3 regions of the Planococcus chinensis genome follow, and region 3 is predicted to be linked to each of the others. Evidence: riboswitches for the same ligand, from Rfam matches in the RefSeq annotation. Region 3 holds a riboswitch; each other region holds the start of a gene.

What was found. Region 3 has a riboswitch for lysine ahead of ACFSDB_RS13470 (aspartate kinase). Riboswitches for the same ligand answer to the same signal wherever they lie in the genome.
Region 1: another riboswitch for lysine. It lies ahead of ACFSDB_RS10775 (Na+/H+ antiporter NhaC family protein); the one in region 3 lies ahead of ACFSDB_RS13470 (aspartate kinase).
Region 2: another riboswitch for lysine. It lies ahead of dapA (4-hydroxy-tetrahydrodipicolinate synthase); the one in region 3 lies ahead of ACFSDB_RS13470 (aspartate kinase).

The regions. Positions count from the first base shown of each region.
Region 1 is NZ_JBHUFW010000007.1:165,490-172,061, reverse strand. Features, by position in the region: gene ACFSDB_RS10785 (methionine/alanine import family NSS transporter small subunit) at 37-153, opposite strand; gene ACFSDB_RS10780 (sodium-dependent transporter) at 168-1,688, opposite strand; gene ACFSDB_RS10775 (Na+/H+ antiporter NhaC family protein) at 1,890-3,464, opposite strand; lysine riboswitch at 3,575-3,756, opposite strand; gene ACFSDB_RS10770 (bifunctional metallophosphatase/5'-nucleotidase) at 3,827-5,170, opposite strand; gene ACFSDB_RS10765 (sulfite exporter TauE/SafE family protein) at 5,184-6,011, opposite strand; gene ACFSDB_RS10760 (DUF72 domain-containing protein) at 6,011-6,572, opposite strand, start outside.
Region 2 is NZ_JBHUFW010000002.1:284,475-291,046, forward strand. Features, by position in the region: gene ACFSDB_RS01330 (diguanylate cyclase) at 1-436, shown strand, start outside; gene ACFSDB_RS01335 (STAS domain-containing protein) at 536-1,381, shown strand; gene dapA (4-hydroxy-tetrahydrodipicolinate synthase) at 1,429-2,322, opposite strand; lysine riboswitch at 2,448-2,626, opposite strand; gene ACFSDB_RS01345 (SAM-dependent methyltransferase) at 2,733-3,335, shown strand; gene ypfJ (KPN_02809 family neutral zinc metallopeptidase) at 3,405-4,259, shown strand; gene ACFSDB_RS01355 (TraB/GumN family protein) at 4,395-5,561, shown strand; gene ACFSDB_RS01360 (hypothetical protein) at 5,726-5,974, shown strand; gene ACFSDB_RS01365 (efflux RND transporter permease subunit) at 6,085-6,572, shown strand, end outside.
Region 3 is NZ_JBHUFW010000011.1:177,231-183,802, forward strand. Features, by position in the region: gene trxA (thioredoxin) at 1-249, shown strand, start outside; gene uvrC (excinuclease ABC subunit UvrC) at 300-2,096, shown strand; lysine riboswitch at 2,134-2,308, shown strand; gene ACFSDB_RS13470 (aspartate kinase) at 2,448-3,662, shown strand; gene ACFSDB_RS13475 (glycosyltransferase family 2 protein) at 3,709-4,701, opposite strand; gene ACFSDB_RS13480 (YslB family protein) at 4,878-5,279, opposite strand; gene ACFSDB_RS13485 (succinate dehydrogenase cytochrome b558 subunit) at 5,477-6,091, shown strand; gene sdhA (succinate dehydrogenase flavoprotein subunit) at 6,137-6,572, shown strand, end outside.

The DNA of each region.
Region 1 (6,572 bases), on a different contig from region 3:
AAACCCGGAAGCGGATGCTCCCGGGTCTCTCCATTATTAAGCCGCTCTTTTGGCAGCTTTGCTCTTGCTGACTGCGTGTGCAATGCTTGCACCCAGGCCACCCCAGATGACAACCATCCCGATGATCATAACAACGATCGCTTCAATAGACATATGGTGAACCCTCCTTATTTATGTTCGTCGAATTCCGCATGGTCTTTATGCCATTTGCCAAGGGACATGAGAACTCCGAGCACGATGGCGCCAAGTGCAACGCTCGTACCGCCCAGCATGATGAATGTATCCGAGTAGCCTTCATAGTTTCCAGTCTCGGTATCAAACTCTTTCAGAAGGTTGGTTTTCAACAAACCGAACATCATGTAGCCCAAAACAATCGGCGTAATGAAGCCCAGGCAGATCTTCCACCAGCCGCCCAGATGGATGTCGGAGATTCCATTGGCATGGTCCCGTAGAGTATCCACTTTGCGGAATGCCCAAACGATCAAGATGACTTCCACTAATCCGATAGCCGCAACACCAAACTGGTTGATGAAGTAATCGGCTACGTCAAGGAAGAATAATCCGCCTTGAGTGGCAAACAGAACGGAAATCAATGCTGCTAGTCCACCGCCGAAAATGACAGCTTTGTTGCGCGAAATGCCGAATTTCTCAGAGAAGCCGGCAACGTACGTTTCTGTAATGGAAATCAATGAAGTCAATCCGGCAAGCGTCAAGGACAAGAAGAATAAGACGCCGAACAGGCCGTTGAATCCAGGGAACTCATTGATAATCTGCGGGAAGACAACGAATGCTAACCCGACGCCCGCTGCTGCTACATCCGCAACCGCTACGCCTTGCTGGTTCGCCATGAATCCTAGTGCTGCGAACACCCCAATACCGGCAAGCAATTCGAATGCCGAGTTCGCAAACCCAGTGATGAAAGCATTATTCGTGATATCCGATTTTTTCGGAAGGTAACTCGCATAAGTGATCATAATCGCAAATGCGATGGACAAACTGAAGAAAATGTGTCCGTACGCCGCTACCCATACCTGCGGGTCCATGATCGCATCAAAATTCGGTTTAAAGAATGCATCCAATCCGAGTGCTGCTCCGTCAAGCGTGACTGCACGGATAACGACAATCAGGAAGATGACGACCAGTGTCGGGATGAAAATGCGGTTTGCCATTTCGATCCCTTTTTTGACGCCGCCCAACAAGATTCCTAAGGCGATAGCCCACACCAGAATTAGCGGAATTAAGACACCCCATACAATTCCTCCGGTTTGCCCTGGCGTTACAGTCAATTGAAGGAAGTCATTAAAGAGGAAATCTTGCGTATCTGATCCCCATGCCTGGTTGATTGAGAAAATCGTGTAGCGCATCGCCCAAGCGATAATAACTGCGTAATACGTGGAGATGACGAATGAAACGAATATCGCCCACCAGCCCATCCATTCCAATTTCTTGCCGCTCATTCTGAAGAATGACAACGGTGCCGATCCGCGGTATTTATGCCCGATGGTGAATTCCATAATTAGAATTGGTATCCCTGCGGTTAACAGAGCGAATAAGTACGGTATAAAGAATGCTCCTCCACCATTTTCATAGGCTACATATGGAAAACGCCAAATGTTCCCCAAACCTACCGCTGAGCCGACAGCCGCCATAATAAATCCGGCGCGTGTACCCCATTGCGAACGTTCCATCTTTCTTCCCCCTTTGTTTGTCTGCTTCCAATTTTCTTACAGAAAAATAGGAAGTTTGTTTATTTTCAGATTATTGACTAATCTAAAAATAGTATAACGATGCTGCCTTTGAAAGTAAAGATAATTCCGGAAAATATTTATAAAAAACTATTGCTAGAATAGTAAAAAGCAGAGGAAAAATTCCTCTGCTTTTAATATTTGCTAGTTATTTGCTTGTTTCTCAAGAATTGTAGTACGTTTTGACCATGTGATAAATAATACTGCTAAAATGACCGCAACTGCTAATAAAGACCATAGCAGCGAACCGGTAAAGCCTATGACGATATACCCCACTGCCCCGATCGCGGCTGCGGTCAGCGCATACGGCAATTGGGTCAATACGTGGTCCATGTGGTTGCTTCCTGCCCCTGTAGATGACAGGATCGTCGTATCTGAAATCGGCGAACAATGGTCCCCGAAAACAGCTCCGGCCAGAACCGCTGACAACGTTGCCAGCAGAAGTTCAGGCGCTGCCTGCCCCATGATGTTGCCGGCAATCGGCAGCAGAATCCCGAAAGAGCCCCAGGAAGTTCCGGTCGAGAAAGCCATGATTCCGGCTAAAAGAAACAGAAGCACCGGCAGGATTTCGGTTGGAATATTATTCTTTGTCACCACATCCGCCAGGTAGACGCCGGTTTCAAGTGCGTCGATCAAATAGCTGAGTGCCCAAGCAAAGATCAAGATCAGCACAGCGCCGATCATCGAGCGAAGCCCTTCCACGATGCCTTTGCCGACCCAGGATGCTTTTGCCGTTTCGTTTTTCTTGAACTGGCGTACATACAATAGGATGGACGCGACAGCTCCCAAAAGGCCGCCCGCCATCAACGACGCCGGTACATCTGTGTTCTCGAAGATTGCCCAGATGTCCCACGCTTGTCCGGCATTCTGATAGCCGGTCCAAACCATTGCCCCGATTGTGCCGGCGATCAGCAAGAGGATCGGCAGGAGCAGATCCGTCACTTTTCCATGTGCGTGCGCCGGGAACTCTTCTTTCATTTCCCCTGGGATTGTTTTGTTTGCGTCGTATAATTCCCCAGTCGTAATTGCGCGCGTTTCATGTTTTTTCATCGCTCCGAAATCGACGTCGCGGATGGCGACGAAAATGACGATGGCCAGCGTCGCAATGACGTAGAAGTTCATCGGGGCCATCCAGATGAATGCTTCAAGCGCCGACATCTGAACATAAGATTGCGCCGACAGGATCGTGGCGACGATTCCGATAATCGCCGCTCCCCAGCTTGATACCGGTGAGATGACACAGACCGGCGCTGCCGTAGAATCGATGAAGTAAGCCAGTTTCGCCCGCGACACTTTATAACGGTCAGTAATCGGGCGTGCGACTTGTCCGACCGCCAATGCGTTGAAATAGTCATCGATGAAAATCACCATGCCGAGTACGACCGTCAGGACCTTGGCGCCGCGGCGGGTCTTGATGCGCGCAGAAGCCCAATCGGCGAATGCTCGGCTGCCGCCTGACAGACTGACGAACGCGGTGATGACGCCTAACAGCAGCAGGAACAGCAAGATAAAGACATTATAGGCGTTGAAGCCTTCGTCCCAGAACGTGACCGCAAAAGAATTGAAGATTTCTCTTGCAGCTTGGACAGGTGCAAACGACGTCAGGATCAACGCAGCTGCCACCACACCGGTGCCGAGCGACAACAGCACCCGCTTGGTCAGCAGCACCATGACAATTGCTACCAGCGGCGGCAAAATCGAGAAAATAGTATTTTCCATATGAATCCCTCCTATTTTTTTAAGGATGGAAGAGAAGATAGAAAAAAGGCCGATCGCTCCAATGGATACAATCAGCCTTCTACAATTCGTCTGTGCATAAAAACATCAAACAACCCTGTAGCTCTTCGCCTGTAAAATCACAGACGACAGTGACATCCTTTTTCAGAATGCCCCCAGCCCTTTTTCCATTGACACCTGAAAAAAGAGCTTCGGCAAAACTTCCTTTCATATGCGTTCAACGTTGTCACACTCCCGCATATTACTGATAAGCTTCGCAGCCTCTACCCATCGATATTGAATTCCTTAAAAGCATAGCGCAGAATTTTATTGAAATCAAATGAAACTCTACTTCGAATATTCGTTCATTTTACTGCTTTTGCCTGGAAAAACCGGCTGAAAACATCCCGCAGGAATTCTGGCATGAAATAAGTTTTTGGCGCCCGTTTCAGCTCCGGGAAAAAATAGCCGAACGTGAACATATCAAGCGTAATCAGCTGATAGACTTTTTCCGGGTCTGCCGGAATGCCGCCGACATACAATTGATGCTCTTCGACGGCCATATTGACATGGACGATGTTCCCGAGGACAGCGCCGCGGAACCCCATCCCTTTCAATTCGATGTTCGGCCACTCGGCATTCAGCGACTGCTGGTAGATTTCCTTCAGTTCTGCGCCCGTCAATTCGACCAGACAGAGATTGATCGGGTGCGGCAGCATCTTATGGAAATCATAGCGTGTCGCGACCCCGACCGGCATCCCCTCCATAAACAAGCCGGCATTGAACAACGCACAGTCTGCTCCGGAATACTCAAGCATCGCTTCCCCGAACAGCTCGGCCAGTTCCGACTCTTTGAACCACTCCGCTTTCAATTCTTTTTCGTTATAAAAAATCGGCTCGCTCAGTTGGGTTTTGCCGTCGGCAATCAATTCATCATTGAACCCCTCTTCCGAATTGCGCAATTCTGCGGTATCGATCAATTCAGCTTCGGTTTCACCGGTTGCCGGATCCCATGTGATATGCCCGATGAACATGCCGAATTTGCCGGCCGCCCCGAGCAGCGTGCTGCCGATTGTTTTCCCTTCGTGGAAAATATGGTGGGTATGGGCGCCGAGGATCACGTCGATGTCGGTGCAAAGCTCCGCCAGCAGTTCATCCTCCCGGATGCCCAGATGGGACAAGCAGACAATGAAGTCCGTCTGGTCCTTGATGGCGTTGACCGATTCAATGATCGATGCTTTCGCATCGGTCACTTCCCATCCCAAGCGCTGATAAAACGGAGTGAATTCTGCTGTTGCTCCGACCAGGCCGATTCTCAGCCCTTCCGCAGTCTCCAGGACCCCGTAAGGCTTTGCCCATTTCGGCCGGCCGCCGCCTTCTTCAAACAGGTTGGATACAATGACATCAAAGTCAGCCTGGATATACAATTCGTCCAGTTCATCCTTGGACAGCGTAATGCCTTCATTATTGCCGATTGTCACTGCATCGTAGCCGGCTTCATTGAGCAATTCCACATTGCCTTTTCCCGCCGTCCCTTCCGTGAACGGATGGGAACGGTCGACGTGGTCGCCGATATCAAGGATCAGGCAGGTATCACCGGCTTCCTCATGCCAGCGTTTCCGTTCATGCAGAAGCGCCCGGATGCTCGGCCAATGCGAAAAATGGCTGTGCAGATCATTTGTATGATAAATGTGAATGAGTTCTCCCATGCCTTACACCTCTTTAAGAACTGAATAATCCTTCGTAGATGGACCGCAGGCCGAGAACCAGCAATGCGATCCGCAAAATGACGACCAATGTTTCTGATTGGAGCTTCTTGTTGAGCGACGCCCCTATTTTGGCTCCGATATACGCGGCAGGCACAACAGCGAGGGTATAAATCCAAGGGACATTGCCAAGCGAAATATGCGTTACCGAATTGACGATCGCGGACAAGAACACCATGAACATCGACGTCCCGACCGCCACGTGCGGCGGGAACAGGAACAGCAAAATCATCGCCGGCACCATGATCGAGCCGCCCCCGATTCCGAACAGGCCGGAGGCGAAACCGACGCCGAACGTCAAAAGCAGCGCGAACCAGACCGGATAGCCGTACACGTATTCTTTGTTCATGGAATCTTTGAAAGTAAATTTCCGCCCGTTCTCGACAAACCAATGCACCGCTTTCAGCCGGTTGCGGATCAACAGCAAGAGGGCCAGAAACACGAGCAGGATGCCGAAATACAAATTGAACGACGGCAAGTCGAGGCCTTTGTTGACAAAGGCGCCGATTATGGTCCCGGGAGCACTGCCGATGAAGAACAGTAAGCCGCTCCGGTAGTCGACCGTTTTGACTTTCATATAGGATAGTGTTGAAGAAAGGCCTGTGAAAATCATCATGATCACCGACAAACCGACAATTTTCTGAGGCGACAAATCGGGGAAGAAAGCCAGTGCCGTACCCAGGAATAAGAGAGCTGGCACCAAAATGACACCGCCGCCAAGGCCGATCAGCGCTCCGACAATCCCTGAAAGCAACCCCGCGATTGCCAGTAGAAGAAATTCCATTAAAGTCCACCGTCAAACAGATCCAGCTGTTTATCGGACAAGCCGGTGAACTCCAAGCCGTTCATTTCCTGGAATTCTTTCGCATCGCCTGCGGCATGTCCGCCCGAATTATTATTGAAAATGATATAGACGTTTTCAGCGGACTGTTGGAGGGTTTCTGCCGCTTTGCTGATTTCCGCCAGTTCTTCCTTGTTGTAATCGTATAGGTACCGCACTTCCCGCCACTTCTGCCCGCCGCCGGGGTTTGTCCAGCCATGCAAATTGCGGCCGTGCAAACGCATCAGCACTTTGTCATCGCGCGTAGCAACCGGCACGAGCGGAACTGATCCATCCCCAGCCTGTGGTTCATCGCAGACCGTGTGGATCAGCCGGTTTTCCCGCAAAAATTCAAAAGTCTTTTCGCGAAGTTCCGGTGAATACCAGGACTGATGGCGGAATTCAACGGCCAGGTCGAATTCTCCCAAATGGCTGATGATTTCCCGGATCGCTTCGACGTTCGATTTCTGGCAATCGAACCAGGGCGGAAACTGGAGCAGAACCATCGCGAGTTTACCGGCTTTC
Region 2 (6,572 bases), on a different contig from region 3:
GCGCAGCTTGGAAACGCTGCTTGAAGAGTTGACTATGAAAGCGGAGGATGGAGTGGAGTTGTCGCTTCTCGCAGTCGACATCGATTTCTTCAAACAGGTCAATGATACATACGGGCATCAGATGGGCGATGCAGTGCTGCAGGAATTGGCATGGAAACTGGAAGCGGAAATCGGGGATAGAGGCATTGTGGCCCGGCTGGGCGGCGAGGAATTTGTCATCGTGCTGCCGCAAATAGGGAAGACCGCGGCATTGCAGCTTGCAGAAGGCGTGCGCTTTGGCCTCGAAAAGGCAGAATGGCTCAATGTCAGCATAACTGTAAGCATTGGCGTAGCTGCCTTTATGCCCGGGGATGATGCCGGCACGCTGTTCGAGCGGGCGGACAAAGCGCTCTATGAGGCGAAAAGCGCTGGCCGAAACCGCGTGGCGGTAGGCTGAAAAACATTTAGCTTGAACAAAATATAAAGCTATCGCTCTGGTGCCGTTGATGGTTATAATGAATTCAGACTATAACTAATGTTATTAGCGGAGGTAACCATGGAAAAAGAAGTCCAATTGCTCGGAGAACGAGTAGAAGCAGATAGATATTTAATCGCCGGCCTGATTCAGGAAGAGGCGCTGAAAGATGCCGCTCCGTCAGACATAGAAGGCTATGAAGCGCTTTTGGAAACCGTGATCGAGTTCCGCGCAAGCCTCATCGGCCTCCTTGGTAAATCAATTTCGAATTATTTCGATTCGAAAACAGCATTTGCAGAAATTTCGGAGTGGGGGAAAGTGACCGGGAATTATTTCCTGGAGCAGGGAATGATGCTTGACCAGGCGCTTGCGGAAACCCATATCTACCGGAAGCACATCGCCAAGGTGCTGAAATCGGAAGCGGTCCATGAAGGCATGGACCTTGAAAAGCTGCTGGATGTTCTGGAGTTTTTTCACTCGCTCCTTGACCATGCAGCCCATTCCTATAGCTTTTCCTATATCCATGCCTATCAGAAGAACTTAAGCGATGCGCGGAAGCAATTTCTTGAGTTATCTTCGCCGGTTGTCCCGGTGAACGATGAAATCGCTATTCTGCCGATTGTCGGCGATATCGAAATGGACCGTGCCCATTACCTGTTGGAGAAAACGCTGATTGCTGTATCCCGCCTTCAGGTCTCGATACTTATCATCGATTTGTCCGGTGTCGTCAAAGTCGATGCCATCGTAGCGCAGCAGATCATCAAACTGACAGAATCCTTGAAGCTTGTCGGCATCCGCGGCATCTTGACTGGCATTCGTCCGGAAATCGCCCAGACCATCACGAATCTTGGCGTTGACGTCAGAGGGCTTGCCCTTGGCGGCAGCCTCAAGCAGGCATTCAAAAAACTGTCCGCTGAATCCGAATAAAACCAAAAAACCCGCTGAAGCATCGCTTCAGCGGGTTTCATTTTTCATTAAGACTGCTTGGCTTTCAAGGGTACTACAGGAGCCAAAGCTTCCTGTAGGGTCAGGGTTTCCTGCTCTGTGAGCGGCACCATTGGTAAGCGGACTCCGCCAACCGGTACGCCGGTCAAGTTGAGTGCGGTTTTTACCGGCACCGGATTCGGCGCAGCGAACAGTGCATTCATCGCCGGGAGAAGTTTCCGGTGGATCTTGGCCGCTTTCTGAGTATCACCTGTTTTGAAGCTTGAAATCATTTCCTGCATTTCACGGCCGATCACGTGGGCGGCAACGGAGACGATGCCAGTTCCGCCGATTGAGAGAAGCGGCAGCGTCAAGCCGTCATCGCCGCTGTAGAGCGTGAAGCTTTCGGGCGTGCGTTCGATGATTTCAGCGGCAGCATCGAGGTTGCCGCTCGCTTCTTTAATCGAGACGATGTTCGGAATCGCTGACAGGCGCACGACCGTGTCGACAGACAAATTGACGACGCTGCGGCCCGGGATGTTGTAGAGCATGACCGGCAGGTGGGTTGAAGTAGCAATGGCCTGGAAATGCTGGAACATGCCTTCCTGCGAAGGTTTATTGTAATAGGGCGTCACGAGCATGATGCCGTCGACGCCCGCCTCTTCGGCGCCTTGCGTCATAGTGATCGATGCGCGCGTATTGTTCGAACCGGTTCCGGCGATGACCGGGATGCGGCCATGGCCCGTTTCAACGACAAACTTGAAAAGCTCGATTTTTTCATCCGCTGACAGGGTTGGCGATTCACCGGTGGTGCCGGCGACAACAAGTGCGTCCGAGCCGTTTTGGATCAGGTGCTCGACCAATGCGGCCGTTGCCGGGAAGTCGATGTCACCGTTAGCGTCAAATGGTGTCACCATTGCTGTTACTACTTGTCCGAAATTCATAAATACCACCCTTTTCTCATTTTTTTAGTAAAATCAGAGGTGATGAGTCTATCGAAAAAAACAAAAAAACAGCAACGAGGGTCTCGTTGCTGCCATAGAGCCGGTGTGTATACCGCCCAGCTCTTGCATCAGATAGCCCTCCATATAGTTTCCTATATGACAGTCCTGCATCTATTGAATGCAGGCCCAGCGGATTCGGCGATGAGCGCCTCTCCACTTCGGCAAAAACCCCTTTCAGCAGCCGTCGCCGGACCTCATCGTCCTCGGGCTGTCTACTGATGGTCTTTGCACCTCTATCCTCACTCCGGAAGACCGGAGCAAGAAATTATTGAATTAGCTAGACTTTACCAAATTCCGCCGAAAATTGCAATAGCAGCGCACCGGAATTTGCAGGGAAAGGGGAAATGATGATGAATGAACGACAGCAAGACGCCGATTTGAACATCCGGACCGAAGGCATCCAACAGGGATTCCATGACTCGCTCCACCACAACCGCTATGAGCCGACCCCTTACGCTTTGCTTGCCGACCTTTTTGCGGCCTACCGCCTAGCGCCGGGGGACCGCCTTGTGGATTTCGGCTGCGGAAAAGGGAGGCTCGCCTTTTATGCCCATCACCTGTTCGGGGTGGAAGCCGTGGGCGTTGAAATGGACCCTGGCCTGTTCGCCGGAGCGATGCAGAATTTGATCCGCTATGAAAAAAGAGCGCCCCGCGCAAAAGGGCGCATCCGCTTCCAATGTGAATTTGCGGAGAACTACCGCGTGCAGCCGCAGGACAACCGGTTTTATTTCTTCAATCCGTTTTCTGTCCAGATTTTCATGAAAGTGGTGCAGAATGTGCTGAAGTCCGTGGAGAAAACCCCGCGGCCTGTCGAGCTGATCCTGTTCTTCCCGTCTGAGGATTACATCGAGTTTCTGGAGTACCGCACGGGCTTCGAGCGGGTGCAGGAAATCGCTTTGCCCGGGTCGGAAGCCGATTTCCGGGAACGGTTTTTGGTCTACCGGCTCGCTTGAGGGTTAAGGGAGGTACGGAACGGGGTATAGGCTTAAGAAAAAAGGCTAACAGGCGAGGAGAGAAGCGCGATGAAATGGAAAGGCAGAGCAGGGAGCGGAAATGTCGAAGACAGAAGGGGAAGAGGAGTGGGCGGCGGAACAATTGCCGCAGGCGGCGGGATCGGCGGTTTGCTGATCTTCCTGCTGGTGGCGTTTCTCGGCGGAGACCCGGGCGCCGTCCTGAACGGCATGGGCGGCGGAGCGCCGGCGCAATCGGGTGAGCCGTATGTGGCCACGGAACAGGAAGAGGAACTGGCGGATTTCGTGTCGGTCGTCCTCGCGGATACGGAGGCGGTCTGGTCGCAGGTGTTTGCGGAAGAGGGGCTTGAATATGTCGAGCCGACGCTCGTCCTGTACACCAATAGCGTCGAATCGGCCTGCGGGACAGCGGGATCGGCGGTCGGGCCGTTCTATTGCCCGGGAGACCAGAAGCTTTACATCGATCTGAGTTTCTATGAAGAGCTGCAGCGTCAGTTCCAGGCGCCCGGTGATTTTGCGATGGCCTATGTCATCGCCCATGAAGTGGGGCATCATGTGCAGAATTTGCTTGGCGTCATGGAAAAAGTCCAGCCGATGCGCAATCAGCTGAGCGAGGAAGAATACAACAAGCTGCAAGTACGGCTTGAGCTTCAGGCGGATTATTATGCCGGCGTCTGGGCGCACCATGCGGAAGGCATGGACGTGCTTGAAGAAGGCGACTTGCAGGAAGCGCTGCGTGCAGCGAGCGCGGTCGGCGATGACACGATCCAGAAGCGTTCACGCGGCTATGTCGTGCCGGAAAGCTTCACTCACGGCACTTCCGAACAGCGCCAGCGCTGGTTCTACCGCGGGTTTGAATACGGCGACATCCAAAACGGCAATACGTTCAACGTACGCAATCTGTAAACGGAACAATTATGAAATCTGCAAAAATGAAGGGCCGGGCGTTGATATTTTCCCTCCGGTGATTCATTATTGAAATAGACAGTCTTTTCGCGGTGTCGCGGAAAGAAATTTAACTCTAATGAAGGAAGTTACCTCATGCATGAAGATAATATTACGCGCCTCCATATCGACGGGCGCGAGTTCATCCTGATCGGAACCGCGCACGTCTCGCGGCAAAGCGCCGTGCAAGTCAAGGAAGTCATCGAGGCCGAGCGCCCGGACTCGGTGTGCATCGAGCTCGACGCACAGCGCTACCAGTCGGTGACCGAAAACAGCAAATGGAAAGAGACGGATATTTTCAAAGTCATCAAGGAAAAGAAATCGAGCCTGCTGCTGATGAACCTCGCGATCTCCTCGTTCCAGAACCGGCTGGCCGACCAGTTCGGCATCAAACCGGGGCAGGAAATGATCCAGGGCATTGAATCGGCGAAAGAGACGGGCGCTGAACTGGTCCTTGCCGACCGCAATATCCAGGTGACATTCGCGCGCATCTGGAGCAATATCGGCTTCATGGGGAAATCCCAGCTGCTGACGTCCGTATTCTTCAGCATCTTCAGCAAAGAGACGATCTCCGAAGAGGACCTCGAGAAGATGAAATCGCAGGATACGCTGAACGCCGTGCTGAACGATTTTACCCTATCGTTCCCGAAACTCAAAAAACCGCTCATCGACGAACGCGACCAGTACCTCGCGCAGAAGATCAAAGATGCGCCTGGCCAGAAAGTGGTGGCAGTCCTTGGGGCGGCCCATGTGCCCGGCATCACGAAAGAGATCCATAATGAACATGACCTCGAAGCGCTCGCACAGGTGCCGCCCAAGTCGAAATGGCCGAAGATCCTCGGCTGGGCATTGCCGATTCTTTTGGTCGTGCTTCTCGCCATCACATTCTACAACAACCCGGCCGCCGGCATCAACGGCACGATCAGCTGGGTGCTGTGGACCGCGTCGCTCGGTGCAATCGGTGCAGCCCTTGCATTCGGCCATCCGCTTGCCATCCTGACGGCATTTGTAGGCGGGCCGGTCGGAGCGCTCCACCCGCTGCTCGCAGCAGGCTGGTTCTCCGGCCTCATGCAGGCATGGGTGCGCCGCCCGAACGTCGGCGATTTCGAAACGCTTTCCCAGGACGTCTTCACCTTGAAGGGCTTCTGGGACAATAAAGTCACGCGCGTCCTGCTGGTCGTCGTGCTGACAAACCTCGGGACTTCCGCCGGCAACCTGATCGGCGGCGCTGATGTCATCCGGCTGTTCCTGAAAAACCTATAAGCCAATATGTCCGCTGCAGGCGGCCTCCCATCCGGAGGCGCCTGCAGTATTTTTTTTGTCCCGATCACAGGGAAATTTTTCTTTTTCCCTTCTGCTGAAAGGATTTCAGAGCGGGTATAGAGAAGTAGATAGACAGTAAAATACGGTTGGGGAGGAACAATATCATGGGCTTATTCCTGATGGGGATTCTGCTCTGGTCACTCGTCATCGCATCGGTCGTGCTGCTGGTTTACGGATTATGGAAACGTTCCTGGAAAGCGTTGCTTTGGAGCGGGGCGGCACTCCTGGTTCCGATGGGGCTGATTGCATTTGATGGAAGCGGAAGCCTCTGGTTCAAATTGAGCATAGTGCCGCCGTTGCTGATTTTTGCCGCCGCGTATTTGATGAAGCACCGTAAAGCCCATTCCTTGTAGCGTTGACGGCCGGAATCCACCGGCCGTTTTTTTATTTTTTCGGAGAGTTGGCATTGGCGTCTTCCGGAAATTAGTTATACAATAGTTATACAAAAGTGGGGAGGCGCAATATGAACTATTTACTGGAACGGAGCAAACTATTCCTTTTCCTATTCTTTATTCTCATGCTGATTGGAGCGTACGTCTTTACGACACTGCCGCAGCGGGAAATTCCGGAGACGCCGCCGAATCTTGTGCTCGTATCGGCGATTTTGCCAGGAGCCGGGCCGGAGGAAGTCGAAACTTCCCTGACCAATCCTTTGGAGCGGGAATTGCAGAAAGTGGACGGCATTTCGTCGATGCAGTCCGTTTCCGCCAATTCCGCATCCATCATCACGCTTGAGCTGGAAGACGGATTCGATCCGGACAGCCTGGTGACGGAGATGCAGCAGCAAGTGCAGCGTGCATCGGGAGGGTTCCCGGAAGGCGCGCAGGCGCCGACCGTCGAAAAGCTGGATCTGACATTCCCGCTCGTCTCTTATATGTTCTACGGAGATGAAGCGGAACTGGCAGGCATGAGTGAGGAGCTTGCCGCATTGTCCGAAGAAGTGGAAGCGGT
Region 3 (6,572 bases):
GACTTTTGGGCTGCATGGTGCGGACCTTGTAAAATGATCGCTCCAGTTTTAGAAGAATTGGACGCTGACATGAACGGCAAAGTGAAAATTGTAAAAGTGGACGTGGATGAAAACCAAGGAACGGCTAGCCAGTACGGCATCATGTCGATCCCGACTCTTCTTTTGATGAAAGACGGAGAAACTGTAGACAAAGTTGTCGGCTTCCGTCCGAAAGAAGCTTTGGCAGAATTGGTTAACCAACACGCATAATTCTTAACCGGGTCCAGAAATGGTGCCCGGTTTTTTAATAGGGTGAGGATATGGCAAACGAACTGATACAACACAAACTGGCGATCTTGCCGGATCAGCCGGGGTGTTACTTGATGAAAGACCGGCAAGGGACCGTCATCTATGTCGGGAAGGCCAAAGTGCTGAAAAACCGGGTGCGCTCGTATTTCACGGGAAGCCATGATGCGAAGACGCAGCGGCTTGTCGGCGAAATTGAGGATTTCGAGTATATCGTCACGTCTTCGGACGTAGAAGCGCTCATCCTGGAGCTTAACCTGATCAAAAAACACGACCCGAAATACAACATCATGCTGAAGGACGACAAATCGTACCCTTACCTGAAAATTACCGGGGAGCGGCATCCGAAGCTGATCACGACGCGCCAGGTCAAGCGGGACAAAGGCAAGTATTTCGGCCCTTACCCGAACGCCTATGCCGCCAGTGAAACGAAGAAATTGCTCGACCGGCTCTATCCGCTCCGGAAATGCCATACGATGCCGGACCGCGCCTGCCTTTATTACCATATGGGGCAATGTCTCGCGCCGTGCATCAAGCCCGTGGAAAAGGAAACCTATCAGGAAATGATCGACAGCATCACGAAGTTTCTGAATGGCGGTTTCCGCGAGGTGAAGCAGGACCTGATCGAGAAGATGTCGGAAGCGGCCGAAAACCTGGAGTTTGAACGGGCGAAAGAATACCGCGACCAGATTTCCCATATCGAGACCGTCATGGAGAAGCAGAAGATGGCGATGAACGATTTCACCGACCGGGATGTCTTCGGCTACGCGGTCGACAAAGGCTGGATGTGCGTCCAGGTCTTTTTTGTGCGACAAGGCAAATTGATCGAACGCGACGTCTCGCTGTTCCCGCTCTACCGGGATCCGCAAGACGAGTTCCTGACGTTTCTTGGCCAGTTCTATGAACAGCCGCACCACGTGAAACCGAACGAAGTGCTGCTGCCGGAAGGGACGGATGCGGAACTGGTCCGCGACTGGCTCGGCATCCGCGTCCTGGTTCCGCAGCGGGGCAAGAAAAAAGACCTCTTGTCGCTCGCCCGGAAAAACGCCGAAATTGCGATCAAGGAGAAATTCCAGCTGCTTGAGCGACAGGAAGAACGGACAGTCGGCGCTTGCCTCGAACTCGGCGAAGCGATGAACATCCAGACGCCATTGCGCATCGAAGCATTTGACAACTCCCATATCCAGGGAGCAGACGCTGTTTCTGCGATGATCACCTTCATCGACGGCAAACCATCGAAAAAAGACTACCGGAAATACAAGACGCGCAGCGCCGGCCGGCCGGATGATTACGCCGCTATGCGCGAAGTGGTCCGCCGCCGGTATACGCGTGTCTTGAAAGACGGCTTGCCGTTGCCGGACTTGATCGTCATTGACGGAGGCAAAGGGCAGATTTCTTCTGCGCGCGAGGTGCTCGAAGATGAGCTGGGCTTGTCGATCCCGGTCGCCGGGCTTGCGAAAGACGCCAAGCACCAGACTTCGCAGCTGCTTTACGGCGATCCGGTTGAAGTGGTGCCGCTGAAGCGGACGAGCGAAGCGTTTTATATGCTGCAGCGCATCCAGGACGAAGTCCACCGGTTCGTTATTACGTTCCACCGCCAGCAGCGCGGCAAAAATTCGATCCAGTCGGCGCTTGATGAACTTGAAGGCGTAGGGCCGAAGCGCAAGCAGCAGCTGCTGCGGCATTTCGGTTCGGTCAAGCGCATCAAGGAAGCAGGCGTGGAAGAGCTGCGCGAAGCGGGCATGCCGGTAAAGCTGGCAGAACAGATCCGCCAGCATTTTTCACAACAATCGTTGCCAAGCGAACAATAACGTGCTATCGTAAAAACAGAAATGAATCACTTGGAAAAGTGATGATAGAGGTGCGAACGTCAAAAGTAGCCATCCGGAGATTTGCTGAATCTGTGAAGGATGGGGAAAGGGGCGGTCGCCGAAGTGCCCGGGTTCCTGCAACCCCGGGTGCTGGTCCTGCATTTAATAGATGCCGGGCTGTCAGAGTCAATCTCTGGAGGGCTATCTCACATGGACGTTTTTTCGTATTCGTACATGCTAAAGAGGTAGTTTGCCGCAGTCGCGGCGGGCTGCCTTTTTTTATTGTCTGGCCGGGGTGCTTGCACCTTGGCATTCATGTTGAGGGCCACTTACATTATGGGAGTGGATGAGATGAAAACAGTAGTCATGAAATTCGGAGGCACATCAGTTGCAACGCCGGAGAAAATCATCGGTGTTGCGAAGCGGGCAATCCGCGAAAAGGAAAAAGGGCACCGTGTCGTCATCGTCGTCTCTGCCATGGGCAAAACGACGGACACTTTGCTCGGGCTGGCGAATGAAATCTCCGTCGATCCGCCGAAACGTGAAATGGACATGCTGCTTGCGACCGGCGAGCAAGTGACAATTTCGCTCCTGGCCATGGCTTTCAAGGCACTCGGCCACGAAGCGCTTTCTTTCACCGGCTGGCAGGCAGGCATCGAAACTGAATCGGTGCCACGGAATGCGCGCATCGAACAGATTCATACCGAACGCCTCGAGCGCGTGCTTGAAAATGGTTATTTCTGTGTGGTGGCCGGGTTCCAGGGAGTCGATAAAATCGGCAATATCACGACGCTCGGCCGCGGCGGTTCGGATACGACGGCGGTCGCCCTTGCTGCTGCCCTCAACGCAGATGCCTGCGAAATCTATACCGACGTCGACGGCGTCTACACGTCCGATCCGCGGTATGTGACCGGCGCCCGCAAGCTTGATCAGATTTCCTACGATGAAATGCTGGAACTGGCGAATCTGGGAGCAGGCGTCCTGCACCCGCGGGCTGTTGAATTCGCTAAAAACAACCAGGTCCCGTTGTCCGTTCGCGCGAGCTACTCGGATGAACCGGGCACAACTATACAAGAGGTGGTCACTGTGGAAAAAAATCTAATCGTCAGAGGCGTCGCGTTCGAACCGGGAATCGCCCGCGTTACGGTCATTTACAAAGAAGCATTCAACGGATCATTAGCCAATATCTTCACGAAGCTGGCAGAAAACCATATCGATGTCGACATTATTGTCCAAAGCATCACCGACGAATTCCCGCCTTCGGTTTCATTCTCCATCAAAGAGGACAGTTTGGAAGAAACGCGCCGTGTGCTGAACGACAACCAGGAAAGCATCGGTTTCGTGTCAGCGAACTATGAAGTCGGCCTTTCGAAAGTGTCCATCGTCGGTTCGGGCATGGTGTCGAATCCGGGGGTCGCAGCGCAGATGTTTGATATCTTGCGAAAAGAAGGGATTCCGGTGAAAATGGTCTCCACATCCGAAATCAAAGTGTCGGTCGTCGTGCCGGAAACAGAAATGAACAAATCAGCCAATGCGCTCCACAACGCATATGGGTTATCAGAATAAAAAGGCAAGCTCCGCAATAAAGCGGGGCTTGCCTTTTGTTTGCCTATTACCCGGCATCGGGGATGTCGCTTGAGAAAAATGCCAGCACTTGCTGGAGATCATCAGTTTTGGCGCAACTCACATACTGCTGCATGGGAACCGGGAGGAGGCTGATAATTTTATTATTGGACCAGTTGGCCAAGAAGCGGTTCAACTCTCGGAGCCAAGCAGTCTTTTCACGCTGGCCAAGGGCAGATGTGGCGAGTGACACGCTGCGGCCGGTCGTGAATTCTTTCTTCAGGTATTTGGCGATCAGCACGTCCTGATGGACCTGGTTTTTGATATGGCGTTTGATGATGCGGACAGATTGGGCTAGGGTGCCGTAGTAATCGGCAGGGGAGGCTGGCATCACTGAAGCATGTTCTTTGTCGGTATGGTTGACGACGTAATAACAAGGATAGTCGGCAACGATGGAGATGGCGTCGGCGAGTATATAGGCATGGACCATGAAAGGCTGGTCCTCGGCAGTGCAGATGCCGACCGGGAAGCGGATTCCTTTTTCGAGGAGGAATTTGGTGCGGAACATTTTAGTTGGGCCGATTGCATCGAACACATCGGATTGGAGCGCTGTCGTTCTGGGCTGGTTGCGGTGGAACATGGAATGGGCGACGCCGCGGCCGTTGACGCCGACGAATTTGCCGAGCACGATATCGGAACGGTTGTCCGCCGCCATCCGGTGCATGCGCTCCAGTGCTTCTTCCCCCAGGAAGTCATCTGCATCGACGAAGAAGATATACTCGCCGCGAGCTTCAGAAATCACGGTGTTGCGGGGGGCACCGGGACCGCCGGTGTTGGCTTGGTGGATCGCACGGAAATTCGGGTATTCCTTGGCATAGGCATCAAGCACCGCTGCCGTCCGGTCTGTCGAGCCGTCATTGACGGCGATGATTTCAATATGGTGCTGCGGCATCGTTTGATTCAAAATCGAATCGATGCATATTTGGACATGGCGTTCGCCATTGTAGACGGGAATGCCGATAGTGACAAGAACTTTTTCCATTAAATATCTCCCTTCAAAAAATTCATAGTGAATAGTCAATAATGTTTCAATTAGATAAAATATTCTGATTCCATCGTACAATAGAAACGGATTTTCTGAAAGAGTCTAAGTTCGTAGGCAGATAGAAGCACGAGGTGAAAATGAAAAACCTGTGCTCACAAGCACAGGCAGAAGTGTCAGGCTTTGTCGCGAAGATCCCATTTTAAGGTAATGAGGACGCGGTTCTTTTTCGGAAACACTTCCTCGTGGGCTTCTGTCACAAAACCGTCAATTTTTTGTTTTTGCTGAGCCAGGAACCCGGCTTCGAGCTTAAAGCATCGTTGATCCGCTTTCGGCGGAGTGAGTTGAAAGACAATTTCGTCTTTACTGGTGCGGTCTAGAGACAGCTCGCCGAAGTTCGCCTGCCTGAAAAAGTCGGGTGCTTCGTCCAAGGAGAACAGCGGAAACTTGCGGGCTAGCGATTTCCCGGCCCAATAAAGGATGTCCGCTTCGTGCTTGCCAAGGATGTCAGGCATCACGTGGTCCCGTATGATTTCATATCCGAATTGCCCATTGAATTCTGTGTCTGTGACAGTCATGTTGAACCTACTTTCAATATAATAAATACGAACGGTGAAACTCTTAGAAAAAGGCAAGTTGCCTTGACGCTCCCAAAGGGGGGGAGTACAATAAATATGTCATATTATTGTATCATGATGATATATGCAGTCAATGGATGCTCTCGCGATAATTCGACGGCTCTTTTTTCTGCCTATTAACGTCTGAGGGAGGTAAAATTTTGGAAAATCGAGAATTTTTAATGCGCAGGCTGCACTCATTGTTAGGGATCATCCCGATCGGGCTATTCTTGACGCAGCACTTAATCGTCAACCACTTTGCGACTCAAGGTGTTGAAGCGTTCAACACGGCATCTCACTTCATGGCGAACCTTCCATTCGTAATCTTCTTGGAAATCTTCGTTATTTATCTGCCATTGTTGTACCATGCATTCTACGGATTATACATAGCGTTCACTTCGAAGAATAACGTTGGCAAATACAGCTATTTGCGCAACACATTGTTCGTAGCCCAGCGCTATACAGGTGTCTTCCTGGTCATCTTCATCGCGTGGCACGTGTTTGAAACGCGCTTCCAGGTTGCGATCGGCAATGCGGCAGAAGCAGATTTCAACATGATGGAAAACATCTTGAGCAACCCTGCAATGCTGGCTTTCTACATCGTCGGTGTTCTGGCTGCGACGTTCCACTTGGCTAACGGCCTTTGGTCTTTCCTTGTAACATGGGGAATCACACAGTCCGAAAAAGCTCAAAGAGGCGCTACTTATTTCACGCTTCTAGTATTCGTAGTGCTTTCTATTATCGGTATCCGGGCGCTATTCGCGTTCGTTTAAGAACATTTCGATCATTGGTGAACTAAAAGAGGAGTGAATACCGAAATGGCGAAAGGCAAACTTACTATTGTCGGGGGCGGCCTTGCCGGTTTGATGGCAGCTGTCAAAGCAGCTGAAGCAGGCTCTCCCGTTGATTTATTTTCAATCGTCCCAGTAAAAAGATCCCACTCCGTTTGTGCGCAAGGCGGGATTAACGGGGCAGTAAATACAAAAGGTGAAGGAGATTCACCGGATATCCACTTTGATGACACGGTTTACGGCGGGGACTTCCTCGCGAACCAGCGTCCAGTCAAAGCGATGGCGGATGCAGCACCAGCCATCATCCGGCTGTTCGACCGTATGGGCGTTATGTTCAACCGTACGCCGGAAGGCTTGCTCGATTTCCGCCGCTTCGGCGGAACGATGCACCACAGAACAGCTTTCGCAGGCGCTACAACGGGCCAGCAATTGCTTTACGCTCTTGACGAGCAAGTGCGCCGCC